One region of the Thermoanaerobacterium sp. CMT5567-10 genome, then DNA from elsewhere that is predicted to be linked to it. Evidence: riboswitches for the same ligand, from Rfam matches in the RefSeq annotation. Region 1 holds a riboswitch; each other region holds the start of a gene.
The links. A riboswitch is a leader RNA that binds a small molecule or an ion and turns the genes downstream of it on or off. The one in region 1 is predicted to bind cyclic di-AMP.

Region 1 (5,184 bases):
TATATGGTTTTGCATTTTGATGTTGGAAGAGGAAAATCGGTTAGAGCTATTGAAGAAGCAATGCTTAGAAATCAGCTTGTCTTTTTGGTTACTCAAAAACATGCTGATATTGACGAACCTACAATAGATGATATATATAGTGTTGGCACGATTACGAAAGTAAAACAGATGCTGAAGCTTCCTGGCGAAGCTGTGAGAGTTCTTGTTGAAGGTATATCAAGGGCTGAATTAAAGAATCTGATAAGTTCTGAAAGTTTTTTTGAAGTAGAAGTTGTAGAAAGAATAGATAATACAGAGATAGAAAAAGACAGCGAATTGGAAGCCTTAATGAGAAGCGTAACGTCAGCTTTTGAGGAGTATATAAGTATTTCATCAAAAATACCATTAGACAGTATTTACAGTGTTGTATCTATAGAAGAGCCGGGAAGGCTTGCTGACGTTATAACAGAACATTTAAGCTTAAATCAAAGCCAAAATCAAGAGCTTTTAGAGTGCTTTGACACGAAGGAAAGACTGGAGAAGCTATTAGGGTTTATATTGAAAGAGCTTGATATACTTGAAATAGAGAAAAAAATAAATATGCGGGTCCACAAGCAGATAGACAAAAGCCAGAGGGAGTATTATTTGAGAGAGCAATTGAAAGCTATTAAAGCCGAACTTGGAGAATCTGATGAAATAGATCAGGAAATAGATGAATATGAAGAAAAAATCGAGTCAAAAGATTTGCCTGATTATGTTAAAGAAAAAGCTAGAGAAGAGTTGAGAAGATTAAGCAGGATGGGACTAGGTTCTGCAGAAGGATCCGTTGTTAGGACGTACATAGATTGGCTTTTGGACCTTCCGTGGAATGAAGAGACTAAAGATGTGCTGGATATAAAAAGAGCAGAAAAAATATTGAATGAAGATCATTACGGATTAAAGAAAGTAAAAGAGAGGATTTTAGAGTTTTTGGCTGTAAGAAGCTATCATGAAAAGATGAAAAGTCCGATTCTATGCCTTGTAGGTCCTCCTGGCGTCGGAAAGACATCCCTTGGAAAATCTATCGCAAGGGCAATGAATAGAAAATTTGTAAGGTTGTCACTAGGTGGAGTTAGAGATGAAGCTGAGATAAGAGGACATAGAAGGACATATGTAGGGGCAATACCAGGTGGCATAATTAATTCATTGAAGATTGCAGGTTCCAAAAATCCAGTTTTTCTTTTAGATGAGATAGACAAGATGAGCTCTGACTTCAGAGGCGATCCAGCATCAGCAATGCTGGAAGTTTTGGATCCAGAGCAAAACTCTACATACAGAGACCATTACATTGATTTGCCATTTGATTTATCAAAGGTGCTTTTTATAACAACTGCTAATACATTAGACACGATACCAGCTCCGCTTCTTGACAGAATGGAAGTCATATATATATCTGGGTATACGGAGGAAGAAAAATTGCAAATAGCAAAAGAACATTTGGTTCCCAAAATATTAAAAGAACATGGTGTAACAAATGATGTTATAAAAATACAAGATTCAGCTATAATCGGCATAATATCAGAGTACACAAGGGAAGCTGGCGTAAGGGCGTTAGAGCAGAATATAGCAAAAGTAGTAAGAAAGTCTATCAAAACTATAGTGGAAGATAAAGCTAATTCAATAAAAGTCGGAAAGCAAAATCTACAAAAATACCTTGGGAAGCCATTATTTAGAGTCGATAAAGCAAATCTGCAAGACAAAGTAGGTATGGTTACTGGCCTTGCATGGACTAGAGTTGGCGGTGATACACTTACGGTTGAAGCAACTACAATGCCTGGAACAGGAAAACTTACGCTTACAGGGCAGTTGGGAGATGTCATGAAAGAATCTGCACAAGCAGGTTTCAGCTATATAAGGGCAAATGCTGATTTGCTTGGAATAGATGAGGATTTTTATAAGGATCTGGACATACACATACATGTGCCAGAAGGTGCAATACCAAAAGACGGACCGTCTGCAGGCATTACAATGGTCACAGCAATGGTTTCAGCTATCAAAAGGGTACCGGTAAGAGGCGATATAGCCATGACAGGTGAAATCACACTGACCGGTAAAGTATTGCCTATTGGAGGCTTAAAGGAAAAAGTTTTAGCTGCCCATAGGGCTGGTATACTAAAGATAATTGCACCAGCAGATAATAAAAGAGATTTAGACGAGATACCGCAAAGTGTTAAAAGAAAGATGGAATTTAAGTTCGTTTCAAATATCGATGAAGTCTTAAAAATATCGTTAGTAGGTGAGAACTCATATGAAGATTAAATCAATAGAGCTTAAGGTTTCTGCGTATAATAAAAGTCAATATCCAGATGACGGGCTAATGCAAATTGCTGTAATAGGCAGGTCGAATGTAGGCAAATCATCTTTTATAAATACCATAGTTAACAGAAAAAATTTCGCAAGAGTTAGCCAGAAGCCGGGAAAGACGCAAGGTATTAATTTTTACCTTGTAAATAATTCATTTTACTTAGTTGATCTTCCTGGCTATGGCTATGCTGAAGTTTCAAAAGAGATGAAAAAACAGTGGTCAATAAATATTGAGACTTACTTAAATGTTTCAGAATATCTCCAAGGTGCAATAATGCTTGTAGACATCAGGCATAGGCCTACAGATGATGATGTCCTAATGGTGAATTATTTAAAACAGAGAAATTTAAATTATGTTGTTGTTGCTACAAAATCGGATAAGCTGAATAGGCAGGAAATTCAAAGGTCCCTGAATGTCATATCCGAGACACTTGAAGTCGACAAAGATAAAATTGTACCTTTTTCATCTTTGAAGAAAACTGGTGTAGATGATGTCTACACCTGTTTAGATTTTATTCTTGAGAACAACAAAAAATTCGAAGATTAACGACGATAATGGAGAATTATTAAATGTATTCGTTAAATATCAGTTAATTTGATTAAAAATGAAAATATATGGTGTTTGATTGACATTTGCTATTGAAAAGTATCAGTTGTATAATGGTTTTATAGTTATCGTAATAAAATAAGCCTAATTCCAATGGAAACGGGGGACCCAATAACTGGGGCGAAATTCGAAAGAATAGGGTTAAGCTTTCTTAGATCCTAGCCCGTCAGCTAACCCCGTAGGCTTTTAAGGAGAAGTTAAAAAACTTGAGGACTTCAGGTTTTTTTATATTTTTGGGGAAATTACGCTGTAAAAAAAGATGAGACATGATTAATATACGTTGTTTCTACTATTATGATGAAATCATAGATATTTATATTTGATATTATTTTTGGAGATGAAGAAATGACTGTAAGGCAAAAAGTGCAGCATATTTTAAACAGTATAACGCCGATACAGGTGCTTGCTTTAGGTTTTGCTACAGTGATATTGATAGGAACATTTATTCTTATGCTTCCAATATCATCGAGTACAAACACTGAGACAGATTTTACGACAGCTTTATTTACTGCAACATCTGCTACATGTGTTACGGGTTTAGTAGTAGTTGACACAGGGACATATTGGTCTAGATTTGGCCAGACAGTTATTATGATTCTAATACAAATTGGCGGACTGGGGTTTATGTCATTTGCAACTCTTTTATTTATGGTAATGGGCAAAAAAATAACTTTTAAAGAAAGACTTGTTATGCAGGAAGCTATGAATGCTCTTACACTGCAGGGGATAGTTAGGCTTATTAGGTATGCACTTATAAGCACATTTGTAATTGAAGGTATTGGAGCAGTATTATTATCATTTAAGTTTATCCCTCAGTTTGGCTTTTGGGAGGGACTTTTTAGAGGAATATTTCATGCAGTATCTGCTTATAATAATGCCGGATTTGATGTCTTTGGCAATTTTAAGAGCTTAATACAGTACACTGAAAGTTTTTCTGTAAATTTTGTGATAATGACATTAATCGTTTTTGGTGGGTTGGGATTTACAGTTCAATATGATATTATCAACAAACGGCAATTTAAAAAATTTTCTCTTCACTCAAAAATTGTAATCATAACAACATCAATTTTAATCGTGGTTGGTGCTTTAATGTTTTTCTTATTAGAACATGACAATCCTGAAACAATGAAATACCTTTCTTTTAAAGGCAAGGTGCTGTCATCATTGTTTGCAGCTATAACGCCTAGGACTGCTGGATTTAACACGCTTGATATTGCAAAGATGACAGATGCTTCAAATTTCTTTACAATCATATTGATGTTTATAGGTGCATCACCTGGATCTACAGGAGGCGGTATTAAAACATCAACATTTGCAGTTATCGTAATGACTCTGTTTTCAGTAGTAAAAGGCAGAGAAGATACCGAAGTATTATCTAAAAGGATTCCAAAAGACGAAGTTTATAGAGCGTTTTCAGTAATTTGTATAGGTATATTTATAATTATTTTTGATGTTTTACTTTTATCTGTATTTGAGAAAGCAGACTTCTTATCAATTTTTTACGAAGTTGTATCAGCATTTGGTACTGTAGGCCTTACGATGGGGTTGACACCCCACTTAGACATAGTTGGAAGAATGGTAATAATATTGACAATGTATGCAGGGAGAGTTGGACCATTGACAGTAATATACGCACTTATGCGAAGACATGCAAATTCAAATGCAGCAATAAAATATCCCGAAGACAATGTATTAATTGGTTAGGAGGTTATATATTATATATCATGAGTGGAAAACAATTTGTAGTAATAGGTTTAGGAAGGTTTGGATCAAGTGTTGCAACGACATTATATTCACTAGGTTGTGATGTGTTGGCGATAGACAGTTCAGAAGAAAGAGTCCAGAGGATATCAGACAGTGTGACTAGAGCAGTGCAGGCTGATGCAACAGATGAAAAAGTACTAAGATCTTTAGGTGTAAGGAATTTTGATGTTGCAATAATAGGTACTGGAACAGATATACAAACAAGCCTTATGGTTACGCTTATGGTAAAAGAACTTGGTGTAAAAACAGTTGTAGCGAAGGCCTTAAATGAACTTCATGCAAAAGTATTGCTGAAAATCGGAGCAGATAGGGTCATATTTCCAGAAAAAGAAGCAGGGATAAAATTGGCTCATAGTCTTACATCGTCAAATATACTTGATTTTATAGAGCTTTCACCTGAGTACAATATTGTTGAAATAATGGCTCTTAGAGATTGGATAGGCAAATCTTTAAATGAATTGAAACTAAGACAAAGGTTTGGATTAAATATT
Region 2 (5,184 bases), 680 kb from region 1:
GCCTTGTTTTTATTTGCAATGTCACACCTTTCGCTAAGTCCCAATGTCACATCTTTATCTCTTGTCAAAATTATATCTACATTGTTTGCCTTAAAAACATCTCTCAATTTAAGAGATACACTTAAGTTGATATCTTTTTCAAAATAACCATATCCTACAGCGCCGCTATCAGATCCACCATGTCCGGGATCTACAACAATCATCAATTAAATCCCCTCCTTTCTTAATATTCACCTCTCATATAATATGTTTTTTAGCAAAAAAATTTATATATATGGGCATAAAAAAATCGGATATATACTTTGCATATACATCCGATAATAACTAGTTTTTACGCCACGATTATGAGTTTTTGGTAGTTTTGAATTATATTATATATCCTTTCTTCTTCTTTAATAATCTTGTTGTTTTCATAGTCATAGGCATAACATGCACCATTTATAACCTTTGTGGTAAGCATGCCACTTGCACTTTTATTTCCTTTAAGATGCGGAGCATCCAATATGCCTAATTTTATCGCTAATGATAATGTATGTGGATCTGACAGCGGATCGCTGCACAATGTATTAAGTTCCTTTATAGCATTGATTATTACCATCGCATCATTTACAAGTTCCTCTTTCCTCTTTAAAACATCTAAATCTTTAGTAAAATCCACCATGCCATACAAAGTATTGTTTATCACTGCTTTTACAATCTTCACACTTTCTATTATATCGTCTGGCGTTGCAGCATGATGTGCTTCACAAAAACCTACAACATGATATATATGAGGTTTTATAGCCATTGAAAGATATGCGCTTGAAGCAAGCTGCCCTTTCGCCTCAAAAAGATCATGCGGCATGCTTGCAAGCCCCGCCCTCGCCTGTCTCAGCACTCTAAAGTTATCATCCTGAAGGCTTTCAACAAGCTCTATAGATGCCAACATCTTTGCAAGATCCATTTTTGGGGATGTAGCTGGCGGCACATTAAACATAAACTGCGCTATATACGTCTTTACACCCATTTTCTTAGCATTGTACGCTGCAAGATAGCTTGCCGCAACATATATAGCATCATGTGCATCTCTAAGCCCCCAGTGATGTGCCTCATTGACTTCCACAGGTATATTTCTATCAGCATGCCACTTCATCAGCTTTTGGTTCTCTCTTATAGATTCTTCCACCTGTCTAGGCCCTCTGCCATCTAATACATTGTACCAGCAAAGTGGTATAGCTGCCCATGCATTATTTATCGTGTCTTTTAACATTTTTGCCATTTTAAAAACATCATTCGTTCCACTGTAACATCTAAGCAGCGGATAATTTCCACGCCTTGACTCATCATAAAGTTTTTTAAATTCTTCTTCAGTCCTTATAGGTACTCCACCTGCACCATCAAGTGCTTTATTGTACTTTTTATCGAAAAAATGTTCTTGTGTATTTTGATCAGGCGCTATCGATATTACATCGAGAACTTTTTCTTCCGCAATCCTTTTTATCCCTTCAAGTGTGTCCGTATACGAAGGCAATCCAAAGTGATGTCTTATTACAGGATAAGGATAGTTTCTTTCTATCCTCTCAAGTATATCCTGCTCATACTCAATTTTATTTGATGCAACTTTTTGTCCTCTCAAATACGAAATTGTAAATTCATCACCTGAAGTGCCATCAAAGACTTCCTCAAAAATGCCCGATTCTTTGGCAACTATGCAATTTGGTTCCGTGCCACCAAATATCCATCTAATGCCATTAAGATTGTATTCTTTTATCCTATTTTTAAGAACATCTAAAATGGATTTAAGTGAATCAGGAGTCAGTCTATAGCTTATTCCAACTATGTCAGGTTTTCTCACCCGTATGCTTTCTATAAGTTTATCAATTGGTGTTGCAGGACCTAAAAACTGAATATCAAATCCTTCACTCTCTGCAATCTTTAAAAACTTATAGACACCAGCAACATGAACATCATTCTCAATTGAAGCAGCTATAATTAATCTTTTCATGCGACAGTACTCTCCTCCTTTACGCCTTCTACTATTTCTTTTATTTCTGCTGCACTTTTGCCATCCAATCCTAGCTTTACAGCCGTCCGTCCCATCTTCCAGTAATTTTTTTCATGCATACATGATGCCAAATGAATTATAGAGTCGATAGTATGTGTCGAAATCCCCAACTGCTTTCCAATTGAAGAAATTGGGACTAAGCTCATAGGAACATCTTCAAAAATATATCTGCAGTCTAGTGTCTTTGGTGCTAGTAATCCTTTATATGCATCTGTATTTTGAATTGCATCATATAAATTATCTGAAGTAACACCATACGTATCTTTTAGCCAATCTAATGCTGTAACAGCATTTACACCTAATGCATGTGCGACTGCAACTCTTTCTCTATCCATTCTTTCCAATATCTTTGCGACTGATGGAGATATTCCTTCTAAATAATATTGAAAACTTCCCTCTGTAGTCTCTATTCGTGCAGAATTTAAAAGGGTAGGTGCCGGATGAAAAATAGAACCTATATTATTTAAACTTGTCTCTAAAACATTTTCGGCTGGAACCACCTGTGAATAAGCCAATTTCAGCAAATCAACTACATAATTTGTCTTCCACGATGGTATAGATGCTAATGATACGACATGTTTTATTCTAAAAATTTTCGCTATGCCATCATTCGATCTACAGGCATATATAAATGTATCTGTCTCAGATATTACCACATCTAAATCTCTTCTTGTTTTGACGATATTGTAAAACTCAATTGCCCCAAAGGTCCTTCCAGGATTTAAAACTATTATTTGCCCATTTTTTAAATGTGGAAGCATTTCATAAGCTATATCGCTGTGTCCCGATGCTGGAATAGTTACCATAATTATATCTGCATCTTTTATTGCATCTTCCATATTATCAGTAATCATATTGAGTCTAGCAAACCCTCTAACAGCTCCTTCAAGATATATACCACCATTATTCAAGATATGAATCAATTTCTCACGAGTTCTATTGTAGAGATTAACTGTAAACCCCATTAGCGAAAGGTGTGCTGCCATCGCCTGACCGCTGTTGCCGGCTCCAATGACAGAAAATATAGGTAATCTCATTTAAAAACCTCCTTCTATTTTTGGGTATTAAAAAAGCCATAGAGAAAATCTACAGCTGAAACCCGGTTTACTAATAGAAGGCAGTAAAACCGAATCTATCCATGCTATTTCCTCCTCTTTCAACGCTTACGAGGTTAGCTGACGGGTTAGGGTCGAAAGATAACCCTTCCATATAAAATGGATTCACCCCAAAATTGGTTTCCCCGCTTCATACGAATTCAGCGTTATAGCATATTATTAAATTAATTAAATTATACCATATTAAAATCATATTTGCAAATATATTAAAAAGATGTAAATTTTGTAACCAAACTGTGTCTATAAATATGCAACTTTTTAAAAAGAGGAATTGAAATTTATAAGTTATTTGTTTAAAATTAAACTAGTCTAAAAAATGGGAGGATATTAAAGCATGAAAATATTTGACATTAGCAGAAATGATTATTGCATCTGTGGGAGCGGGAAAAAATATAAAAAGTGTTGTATGAATAATATAGAAGAAATAAAAAAAAAATTGACAAATTCCTTGTCTAATGAAGTTAATCTTTTTTCGGATGATGTTGAGTTTATTAAAATCGTAAGTATACTATGACGTAGATAATCTTTTAAAACAGATTGTAGAAGAAAATTTAGTAGAAGATATTTTTTTGAATATTGCTTTTGAGTTGCAAAATTTTGATTTTTTAGAAAAATAAATAAAGGATCTTTTTCTTTTAATAAGGGTATCTATATTAGACGAATATAACACATTAGTAAAAATGGTAACAGGAGCCACCATGATTGAAATAGCCAAAGCCTTGGAAGAAATACACGCTATAAATAGTAATAAGACTATGGATAAAATCTTTGATATAGCTTCGAAATATCCATCATTTAATGAATATCTAAGCAGTAAAATGTTTGATGCTATTACAGGTGATTTAGATTATGTTTTAAATGAGCATATAGATATTCCCTTTTATATAGTATATCTGTTTTTGCTTAAATTATATCATAGAATTTTATCGTCATTTTTATTTGACTTTAAGGCACTTAATGAATTCTCTGATTTATTATTTGACGATGTATTACAAGATTTGCTTTATAATGAGCTAATCATTTTTGAAAAAGCTTTAAAGACTATCCTCATAAGTTTAGAATCAAAATTTGAAAGTGCAAATGACGAAAAAGTAAAAATATCTTTTGAGAATGTTTTAACACTTTTAGGTATGCCTACTAATCATTGGAATATGAAAATATTTGAACAAATAATAAAAGTGAATATTTTAAGAACTTTGAATAATTTACCTGCAAAAGTGGAGGGCATAGACAAAGAAGTAAAATTACAAGACTTAACTTCGGATGAAATCTTAGATGAATACATAGTTTACTTAAAGAAAAATGGTTTAGAACAAATAGTGGAGATATTTGAAAAAATTTATGGTGATTTAAAAAATACAATGAGTAAAATAAGCAGTAATATTCTGGCCAACATAGATATAAAATTTTAGCATTGTATTCATTAAATGCACAAATGAAAGCATAAATATAAAAACACATCGGCAAACTATGCAATGTGTTTTTATTCCAATTAATAATTATTTCGTTATAATTCGCTAAAACTACTTAATCAATTTATCGCAATATAGCTGAACACAAAAAATTTGTACATATTTATGGTAGTAGAGGCGTATCATTCATAATTATGAACATACTCTACTCATATCTGCATCAAGAATCTTTTTCTGTCTTTATGGAAATTTTCTTATAATAACGTTATATTATTTCGCTCACGGTTTGATGCCCCTAGTTAGGTAATTTGTCCAGCATCAATCATATACGATAATTATTACCGTATTCCTAAACTTATACAGCAAACAATATATAAAGATAAAAAACAGAAGAAATTATGCAAGCTTTCTTTTAAAATTGAACAACTACCACTTTAAATCCCTCTGTTTCTATATCCTCAATTATTCTATTTAAAGCATTATTATCATCATACCCAGAATTATTATTCCAGTTCTTATCTGCAATTAAAACACATTGCTCGTCAAAATCAATACTTTTAATATGTTTAATAAACTCTTTAAAAGAACCCTTCTGATAATGAGGACTTTTGTT
Region 3 (5,184 bases), 270 kb from region 1:
ATATCACCTTTGTACGGTTCATAATCATAAATGACAGACGTCATTATCCCATTTCCTTTTGTATCTGTAAGAAATTCAGAACGGTATCCAATAAGGCCTCTTGTTGGTATTTTAAACTTAAGCCTTAGCGTCCCTGGTTTTAATGTATGCATGTCCATAAGCTCCCCTTTTCTAGAGCCCATCTTCTCCATAACCACACCCATAAAATCCTCAGGTATGTCAATCGTCACAAGCTCTATAGGCTCATGCTTGACACCATTTATCTCTTTTATAATAACAGTGGGTTTAGATACTTGCAGCTCATACCCTTCTCTTCTCATGGTTTCTATCAAAATAGATAGATGTAGCTCACCACGTCCAGATACCTTAAATGCTTCTGTCGTCTCTGTCTCTTCCACCCTTAATGCAACATTTGTTTCAAGCTCTCTAAATAGCCTTTCTCTAAGGTGTCTAGATGTAACATACTTGCCTTCTCTTCCTGCAAAGGGACTAGTATTTACTCCGAAAGTCATTGAAATTGTAGGTTCTTCTATCTCGACAAAATCAACTGGCTCAGGTTTTTCAGGATCCGCTATAGTTTCACCTATTTCTATATCGCTTATACCTGATACAGCCACTATATCACCTAGCAAAGCATCCTCAACTTGAACCCTTTTTAAGCCTTCATATTGGTATAAATTACTCAGTTTTACATTTTGTACAGATCCATCTCTTTTACATATAGCGACATTTTCACCTGATACGATTTTGCCTCTTACGACTTTTCCAATAGCGATTCTCCCAATATAATCGTCATAATCAAGTGTCGTAACAATAAGTTGCAGTGGGTCATCTATATCGCCTTCTGGTGCCGGAATCTCTTTTAAAATCGTATCAAAAAGTGGGCGCAAATCAACTGATTCATCTTTTAGATTTAATTTAGCAACCCCTTCCCTTGCAGATGCATATACAACAGGAAAATCAATTTGATCATCATCAGCACCAAGCTCTATAAACAAATCAAGAACCTCGTCAATCACCTCTTCAGGTCTGGCATCTGGTCTATCGATTTTATTTACAACTACAATAGGCTTTAAATTAAGCTCTAAAGCTTTGCTCAATACAAATCTGGTCTGAGGCATTGGTCCTTCAAAAGCATCTACAAGTAATAATACACCGTCAACCATCTTTAGTACCCGCTCTACTTCACCGCCAAAATCTGCATGCCCAGGTGTATCAACTATATTTATTTTTACACCATTGTACCTAATAGCAGTATTTTTTGAAAGAATCGTTATACCTCTTTCTCTTTCAAGCTCATTTGAATCCATTACTCTTTCTTCAACTTTTTCATTTTGCCTAAAAATGCCACTCTGCTTAAGCATTCCGTCTACTAAAGTTGTCTTTCCGTGATCAACATGTGCTATTATAGCTACGTTCCTTATATCATCTCTTACAAACCCCATCTAGGTTATCTCCTTCCACATAAAAGCAAATTTTATACAATATATTATAATATATTAATATGCCTAAATAGTCAACAAACGATTAAAGTTACAAAAGGCATTAAAAAAAAGACACATGAAAGTGCCTTTTTGTCTCTATATTATTTACTGTATTACTCTTCTGGCTGTGGCATAGTGAGTGCTGTAATAGCCATCGTTAAGTGAACTTATCATGACTTTTCCTGCACCTGATGAGGCATGCATAAACTCTCCATTCCCTATGTATATACCAGCATGATTTATTATGCTGCTACCTAATGTCTTAAAAAACACCAAATCACCAGGCTGTAAATTTCCTCTGTCTACATATATTCCAACTGTTGCTTGGCTTGAAGCAGTTCTCGGAAGATCTATCCCTACACTTTTTAAGACGTACTGTGTAAATCCAGAGCAATCGAATCCAGAAGGTGATTCACCACCATAGACATATTTAGTCCCTAAAAACTTCTTACCAAAGTCTATCAACCTGGAAACAACACTCCTATCAACATCCCCTCTAGACACTGTGCTAGATGATGATCTTAAAGAAAGGTATTGCCCATATATCCATCCAACAGTTCCATTAGATAATTTTATATTGTACCAGCCATTTTCCTGTCCAAGTACAGTGACAGCGTCATTCCAATTTAATTGAGTTATTACTTTTGATGATAAACTACCACCACTTCTGATATTTACATTATTTCCTGTCACAATGCCAGTTCCAAGATTATCTGCGTAAACATGCGTCAACATTGAAGAACCTACAAGTGTCATACCGAAAACGGATACACCAAAAACTAATTTACTTAATCGACAATTCATAGCTAATCTCCTTCCTTTTTGCCTCCGGAGTTAGTTGACGGGTGCGGAATAAGAAGGTATCCCTACTGCTTATAGCAGATTAACCCCAAAACATGAAAATCCTCCGTACCTAAATAGGATTCGGCAAGATTGCTAATATGTACAAGTTTCTTTCATTTTATCAGATATTATTAATAAAGTCAATGTTTTCATAATAATTTTTTAATATTTTTTTAATATTTCCTTAATATATTTTATAAAAAATTTATAAATTTGTTACAATCTATGTAAATAATCTCTCTAATATAGTATAATTTTATTTAACAATACAGAAAGGGGATCTAGATGAGTCAGATAATCATACTTCAAAAAATATCAATAAGCATTATAATAATTTTTTTAGGCTATGCAGTAAAAAAGATGAAATTTTTACCGAATGAAACTGGAAAGGTATTAAATAACTTCATCATATATATAACTCTACCTGCCAGCATTGCAAAAGTATTTTTTACTACGAAAGTAAGTACAAATCTATTCATTTTAACATTTTCTGGATTTGTCATGGGCTTTATTACTTTTCTTATTGGGCTTTTAATTTTTAAAAATGCCAATTTAAAAAAAGAAACTAAAGGCACGCTTATGATTTCACTATGTGGGTACAACATCGGTCTTTTTGCATTTCCTTTTATTCAGCAGATATATGGTAGTAATGGACTTTTACACATTGCTATGTTTGACATGGGTAACTCATTTAACGTCTTTGGAATTGCATATATTGCTGCATATGTATTCTCCCAAAGTAGCAAAATAGATATAAAAAAAGTTTTAAAAAAAATCTTATACTTTGTTCCATTTGATACATATATTATTGCATTTACTTTGAATATATTGGGATTTAAGTTTCCAAGCTTAATCGTTAATCTGGTGGAACAAATTTCACTGCCAAATACTACCTTAGCCCTTTTCGTAATCGGATACTTCCTTGATTTTAATTTAGATAAAGACGAATTAGTATCACTGATAAAAGGCCTTATTATAAAGTACATACCTGGTATAGTATTGTTTATTACACTGCCACTTTTCTTCAGCACAGCTTCAATGACAATTAAAGCCATAATGCTAGGCTCAATAATGCCAACAGCACTAGTAGCAGTAATATATTCAGATGAGAGGAATTTAAACGTAAAACTTGCCTCTATATTTATAACATCTACAACCATTATCACTATCATATTTATGTCACTTATAATGCTAAAGTGGTAATAAACATAAAAAATAAAGCCTTCAAGGCTTACTTTTATGTAAAATATCTATTTTCATTTTGGTGCGGAGGGCGGGACTTGAACCCGCACGGATAACTCCATACGCCCCTCAAACGTACGCGTCTGCCTATTCCGCCACCCCCGCGCGTCTTCATCGTTAACACAATAGTCATTATATAATGTTTTTTAATTTGTGTCAATACTTTTTTATACGACTACATAAACTTATATTACAAAATATTAAATTGCAAAATGCAAAAAATAAATTATATTAAATCAAGCAAGAATAAGTTTCTTGCTTGATTATATTATTCTCTTTAATTTTTTATTTTCTATTCTCCCAGGAATTCTGCCTCTTTTAGCAATAGGTTCTCCTTCTACCTCTTTAATATCCATAGTCATATCTATTGGTGGAGCGTCTGATATATAACTTCCAACGCCAAATGCATCTGCACCACTCAATGCAAGTTCTTTTATTCTTTCAGGTGTAAGCCCGCCAGACACAATAATTTTGACGTTATTGTATCCTTTTTGATTAAGCCTCTGTCTTAGTTCATAAACGAGGCTGGCCGTAACGCCTCCTCTTTCTGACGGTGTGTCTAACCTTATTCCGTATAACCTATCGCCAAGATATTCAGCAACTCTTAATGATTCCTCTATCTCATCCTTAAATGTATCAACTAAGATAGTTATTTTCTCATCATCAGGCGTTATTTCACTGTATGCTTTTGCTATAGGTAGTGTATCACCAGCAATCAGAAATGCTGCATGTGGGACAGTTCCTTTCGGTTCTTTTCCAGCAAGTTTTGCTCCTAGTATGCAGCTTGCATCATCTGCACCACCTATAAGTGCAGCTCTTTCCATAACAGGTGCTACCGCTGGATGTACGTGTCTTGCGCCAAAGCAAAGGAGCGGCTTATCTGGAATAGCTTCCTTTAACTCTCTTGCTGCAGTTGCCCACCCACAAGAGCTTGCAAGTATCCCTAATATGACGGTCTCATATGTCCCAAATTCATTGTAAGGTCCAATGATTCTCATAACTGTTTCTTTTGGTTCAAATGTTTCTCCTTCATTTATAGACCATACTTCAATATTTTTATCTTTCAAAATACTTTTTACTTCTGGCAAGCCTGCAAAAATTCCATTTTTTCGTGCAAATATCTCTGCTGTAACGACTTTACCATCGATTCCTAAGTGTTTTAAAATATCCTGTGTTCTTAAAAAATATACATCTGTCGTAGCGCCATTCTTTATTTCTTCATGTGTTGCAGAAAAAAATTCCCTATTTTCACTCACCTTAACTTCCCTTAGATCTTCAAGATACTTTATCATTTTCATATGTATTCTCCCTCTCTATAATCGAAATATCTTAAGTATTATAGTTGTTATACCGAGAGCTATCATTGGACCTATCGGTGCACCTTTAAAAAAGCTTACTCCAATTACTGTGCCTAGCAAAACGCCAACTACCCCATTAGTGTCTACTTTCATCGTATCAAGACCTACAGATGCCAATACAGCCACAATTATCCCAGCGATAATTGTAATAAGGCCTTCAATGCTTTTCGAGGCATTTATAAAATCGCTTAATGATACCTTATTCAAGGCAAGCGGAGATAGAGCTCCCATTGTCAATATTATTATACCAAGATTCA
Region 4 (5,184 bases), 190 kb from region 1:
AAAGCGTTATAGAGGTGATTACATGCTAGATATAAGTTTAAACGAAAATGAAATAAATTTCAAGGATTTAGAAGCGGAAATTTACAAATTAGTTTGCGAAGAAGCTTGTAAAATAATGGCTCAAATCCTCATGAAGATAGATGATATGTTACTAGAAAAAAGGGACAAAAAAGAATATAGATGTAAAGGTAAAAAGCATACAAACATAAAAACAATTATGGGCACTGTTGAATTTGATAAAAGAATTTATGAACATATAAATAGTGAAGGGAAAAAGGAATATGTTTATCTTTTAGATGAGTATTTAAAAATGGATACAATAGGGCATATATCAACAAATCTTATTGAAAAAGTTGTAGAAAATGTAACAGAAATGTCATATAGAGAAGCAGCGAAAAATATAGAATCATTAACAAATCAAAGCATAAGCCATACAACTGCATGGAATATAATACAAAAGGTTGGAGAAAAAATAGCAGAATTAGAAAAACAAGATATAAAACTATTCAAAGAAAACAAATTAAGAGGAGAAAAAGAAACAAAAATATTATTTCAAGAAATGGATGGATTATGGTTATCAATGCAAGGCAAAGACAGACCAAAAGGCAAAAAAAGCAGGGGAAAAAAAGAAATAAAATTAGCAGTAGCATACGACGGATGGGTAAAAAGAAGCCCGGGAAGTAATGAATATATAACACATAATAAAATAGTATGTGCAGGATTTGCAAGCAGCAAAGAATTTAAAGAATTAGTAGATGCAACGATAGCAAAAGAATACAACATAGACGAAATAGAAATAAAGATAATAAATGGAGATGGAGCAAGTTGGATTAAAGAAAGTTTAGGAGAAGAAGGAGTATATTTTCAATTAGATCCATTTCATAAAAGCCAAGCAGTAATAAGGAATATAGAGAACAAAAAAGATGCCTGCAAATTGATGAAAATGCTAGATGAAGGGAAAGCAGAAGAAAGTCTAGAATACATAGCGAAATTAATGATAGAGCAAAAAGATGATGAAAAGCAAATGAAGAAATTAGAAAAACTATATAACTATTTAGTAGCCAATAAGGAAGGGATAAAACCATACCAAAAGAGAGAAGAAATAAAAATACCAGAAGCCCCAGAAGGGATAGAATACAAACATTTAGGAACAATGGAAAACAATATATTTGACACATTGGCGCGCAGAATGAATGCGGGAAAAATGAGTTGGACAGAAAAAGGTGCGAACAATTTAGCAAAGATACTAGCCTTAAAGACAAGCGGAAAACTTAATAGTGTTGTAGAAACATACTTTAATGTTATAATATCAGAAGAAAAATTAGCAGAGATAAAAGAAGAAATAAAATTATCAGCAGCGGATGTAAACAAAAAGCAGAAAAAAGCAAAAACATATCATATGCAAAGAGGCGATATGCCGTTTGAAGGTTGTGCAATGACAAACGGCAGAAAAACAATAAGAGAAATACTCAGATACAAATGTTTAAGTGAATTAAAAGTCATATAAAAGGCGGAATATGAAGATAAGAATGGAGTAAAAATAATTGCACGAAAATTCACAACACATTAAACATTATACGGATAAAATTTGAAGAAAAAAATTTGCCAACAACTACTTGACACAAACAAAATATAGTACCACATTGACTTCGATTGATTTTGCCTGTATAATATTAAGTAATTATTAAAAATATAAATTTTTTATTAAATTTATTAAAAAATATGCCTAATCGAAAGAACGGGGGATAATTTTGGGGTGAATCCGCATTTGCGGTAGGGTTACTCTTTACCGAACCCGTCAACTAACCTCGTAGGCATAAAGAGAGGATGAATGAATTGAATCACAAAAAGTTAGTTGCATCAGTAGTTTTGTCAATAACACTTATGCAAGCACCAAGTGCGTTTGCAATGGAGCTTTTGAAGTACGGTTCAAGAGGACAAGCAGTGGTTAGCTTGCAGCAAACGCTGAATCGACTTGGTTATAGCACAGGTGGTATTGACGGTATTTTCGGCAGCAAGACGAAAAGTGCTGTTATTGCATTACAGAAGAAATTTGGCTTATCTCCTGATGGTATAGTGGGACCAGCGACAGAGGCGGTTTTAAATAGGACAACTGCAAGTGGAGTTTCATCTAGAGGTGCTTATGATCGCACGTCAAACTTGAGCGTAGTTAGCATTGCGGAAAGGTATCTAGGGACACCGTACGTTTACGGTGGTACGACACCTGCTGGCTTTGACTGTTCTGGCTTTGTCCAATACGTATATAAGCAGGCAGGAAAAAGCATCGGCAGGACTACATACGATCAGTATGCTGGTGGAAGGCCTGTAAGCTTATCAGATTTACAGCCTGGTGATATACTGTTTTTCTCTACGTCAGGTAAAGGGCCTACACATGAAGGAATATACATAGGTAATAATCGCTTGATACATATGAGCGATTCTTCAAAAAAGGCAGCATATGATGATTTTAGCGGGTGGTTTAGGACTTACTATATAGGTGCAAGGAGATATTATTAAGAAAGAGTATATTGCTAAAGCGAAAGAACACGTATATGTTAATTAGCCGCAACATATACGTGTTCTTTTTTTTAAAAATTTTTACTTGTAGTAGATTTGCTAAGTCAGAGCAAAATTATTTATATCTTAATATCAATTTTGTAATTTTCACAATAAACTTTTGCAATTCCATATATAGACTTTTCAAAAGTCAAAGTTAGAAAAACGTATGTTCGCATAATATAATTAAAGCACAGTGCAGCACTGAAAAGGACCGGTCCTCACTATTTAGTGAGGTGTAGATAATGATAAGCTATAATGAACTGTGCTTTAAAGCAAAAAATGGTGATGAAAATTCTACTGTGGAAATTTTAAACAAGTTTAATCCTCTTTTGATATCACTTGCTAAAAAATTTCCTTATGATGATTTTAACGATATGCTTCAAGATGGAAGAGAAATTCTGATTACAGCCATAAAGGAGTTTGATGAGAAGAAAGGGAGAGAATTTATAGCATATGCCAGCATGCAGCTTAAATTTCACTTTTTAGGAATGTATAGAAAGAGGAAGCCTAGCCTTTCTTTGAATGCAAAAGCTAATGATGATGACGATGAAATAATAGATTTGTTGGAAAGTGACGGCTTATCACCAGAAGAGGAGTTTTTTAAAGGTATTTCAATGAAAGATTTGAAAGATGCCTTAAATAGCCTGACGGAAAAGCAAAAAAATATAATTTTATTATACTTCTTTAATAGAAAATCATTGGTGGAAATAGCAAAAGAGGTAGGCATAGGATATCAAAGTGCAGTAAAATTAAAAAACCGAGCTATAGAGAGATTAAGATTTGCGATAAAAAATGATATAATTATGTAAAAAGACATGAAAGGATGGTAAAAGTTTGGAAGTAAGGAATAATGGCATAAACGAAGATTTATTCAAAAAAATAATTGAATTAAATAAGAATGCACAATATCATAATCTAATTGGAATGGATATAGTTGAGCTAGATAGTGGCAAAGTTACAATGGAAATTATAATTTCAGAGAAACATTTAAATATTTTTGGGATTGCACATGGAGGAGTGGTGTTTTCACTTATGGATACGGCAATGGGAATTGCAGCAAAGACGATGGGAAGAAATATGGTCACTCTTGAAATGAATATAAACTATATAAAATCTGTTAAGATCGGGGATAAAATTGATGCTTTTGCAAAGATAATTCACTTAGGAAAATCTACTGCTGTTGCTGTATGCGATGCTTACAACCAAGATGGTAAACTTGTAGCGTCAGCAAGGGAGACGTTTTATAGTCTAAATTAAAGGGGCTTTAAGGCTAAAGCCTCTTTTTTTGGTATATAATTTGATATAAAATTAATATATATATTTAACTAAATGGAAGGAGGTTTTTTAAATGAATTTTGATAGTTTTTTGTACAATACAAGACCTTTTTTAAATTATTTGTTTGACTTTTATAGCAACTTGGATGATATGAAGCTTAGTACAGTTATAAATGATTCCGGAAATGCTGACAATGTATCATTGATTGTGGTAGACATGGTAAATGGTTTTTGCAAAAGTGGTGCACTATCAAGTCCCAGAATTGGAGGCATAATAGAACCTATAAAGAATTTGATAAATGCGTCTTACAGAATGGGCATAAAAAATATACTGTTTATAAATGATGCCCATATTAAAGATGCAGCGGAATTTGCCGATTATCCACAGCACTGTGTAAAAGGAACTGATGAAAGCTCTATCGTTGAAGAACTTTTAGAGATAATAAAAGGACAGCCACAGATATATGAGAAAAATTCACTAAATGTGTTTTTTGGTGGAGAATTTGACGATGGGAACTCGTTTTTAAAAAAGATAATCAGCATGCTTAAAGAAGGAAAGTCTACTTTTATCATCGTTGGAAATTGCACCGATTTATGTGTATATCAGACAGCAATTTCTATAAAGATGGTTGCAAATGCCAACAATTTAAGTGTTAATGTCATTGTGCCAGAAAATTGTGTTGAGACTTATGATATAAGTGTAAAAACTGCTGAGAGGCTTAAAATTATTCCACACGATGGTGATTTGACACATGTGATGTTTTTATATCATATGAAGCTTAATGGTATAAACATTGTTAAAGAATTGTTGGAAGAATAATACAAATCAATATAGTAATGGTTATGTTAAGAGCTCTTTTAAACGTCTAAAGAGCTCTTTTTGTTAATAAATATTTATGAGATATTTATATTTTATTTATATGTTGTAATGCTTTTGTAATATTGATAATATATAATGGATTAAAGAAAAAAGGTTATTTATGAGATATATTGAAAAATTTTGTAATATTTTGAATTTTATTCAAAAATATAACATTATAACATTTGATATACATATTATTTATGCTAAGATAAGGGAATCAGACTATAGGAGGGGATCTCGATGCCAAGGCCTTTAAACAGCAATGTGAGATATATGGCAGGGCTTGATGGCCTTCGTGCAATAGCCGTGCTTGCTGTCATAGGGTACCATCTCAATTTAAGCTTTATGCAGGGGGGATTTTTGGGTGTCAGCATATTTTTTGTTTTGTCTGGGTATTTGATAACAAATATAATTTCTGCTGAATGGGAAAGAAGCGGCAAAGTAGATTTAAAAAATTTTTGGCTGCGAAGAATGCTCCGATTATTTCC

Region 2: it holds a riboswitch for cyclic di-AMP, as region 1 does, so the genes downstream of both, Q2T46_RS07125 (NAD/NADP octopine/nopaline dehydrogenase family protein) here and Q2T46_RS03580 (TrkH family potassium uptake protein) in region 1, are expected to answer to the same signal.
Region 3: it holds a riboswitch for cyclic di-AMP, as region 1 does, so the genes downstream of both, Q2T46_RS02265 (SH3 domain-containing C40 family peptidase) here and Q2T46_RS03580 (TrkH family potassium uptake protein) in region 1, are expected to answer to the same signal.
Region 4: it holds a riboswitch for cyclic di-AMP, as region 1 does, so the genes downstream of both, Q2T46_RS04560 (C40 family peptidase) here and Q2T46_RS03580 (TrkH family potassium uptake protein) in region 1, are expected to answer to the same signal.

Annotation. Positions count from the first base shown of each region.
Region 1 is NZ_CP130558.2:680,592-685,775, reverse strand. Features, by position in the region: gene lon (endopeptidase La) at 1-2,277, shown strand, start outside; gene yihA (ribosome biogenesis GTP-binding protein YihA/YsxC) at 2,267-2,869, shown strand; cyclic di-AMP (ydaO/yuaA leader) riboswitch at 3,001-3,130, shown strand; gene Q2T46_RS03580 (TrkH family potassium uptake protein) at 3,254-4,633, shown strand; gene Q2T46_RS03575 (TrkA family potassium uptake protein) at 4,654-5,184, shown strand, end outside.
Region 2 is NZ_CP130558.2:1,357,112-1,362,295, forward strand. Features, by position in the region: gene Q2T46_RS07115 (N-acetylmuramoyl-L-alanine amidase) at 1-206, opposite strand, end outside; gene Q2T46_RS07120 (cobalamin B12-binding domain-containing protein) at 332-1,984, opposite strand; gene Q2T46_RS07125 (NAD/NADP octopine/nopaline dehydrogenase family protein) at 1,981-3,081, opposite strand; cyclic di-AMP (ydaO/yuaA leader) riboswitch at 3,191-3,315, opposite strand; gene Q2T46_RS07130 (SEC-C metal-binding domain-containing protein) at 3,494-3,673, shown strand; gene Q2T46_RS07135 (hypothetical protein) at 3,840-4,571, shown strand; gene Q2T46_RS07140 (hypothetical protein) at 4,984-5,184, opposite strand, start outside.
Region 3 is NZ_CP130558.2:410,234-415,417, forward strand. Features, by position in the region: gene typA (translational GTPase TypA) at 1-1,445, opposite strand, end outside; gene Q2T46_RS02265 (SH3 domain-containing C40 family peptidase) at 1,590-2,288, opposite strand; cyclic di-AMP (ydaO/yuaA leader) riboswitch at 2,294-2,424, opposite strand; gene Q2T46_RS02270 (AEC family transporter) at 2,613-3,530, shown strand; tRNA gene Q2T46_RS02275 (tRNA-Leu) at 3,590-3,674, opposite strand; gene Q2T46_RS02280 (nicotinate phosphoribosyltransferase) at 3,833-4,867, opposite strand; gene Q2T46_RS02285 (DUF441 domain-containing protein) at 4,883-5,184, opposite strand, start outside.
Region 4 is NZ_CP130558.2:872,198-877,381, reverse strand. Features, by position in the region: gene Q2T46_RS04565 (ISLre2 family transposase) at 23-1,507, shown strand; cyclic di-AMP (ydaO/yuaA leader) riboswitch at 1,714-1,831, shown strand; gene Q2T46_RS04560 (C40 family peptidase) at 1,837-2,517, shown strand; gene Q2T46_RS04555 (sigma-70 family RNA polymerase sigma factor) at 2,802-3,368, shown strand; gene Q2T46_RS04550 (PaaI family thioesterase) at 3,394-3,816, shown strand; gene Q2T46_RS04545 (cysteine hydrolase family protein) at 3,908-4,654, shown strand; gene Q2T46_RS04540 (acyltransferase family protein) at 4,937-5,184, shown strand, end outside.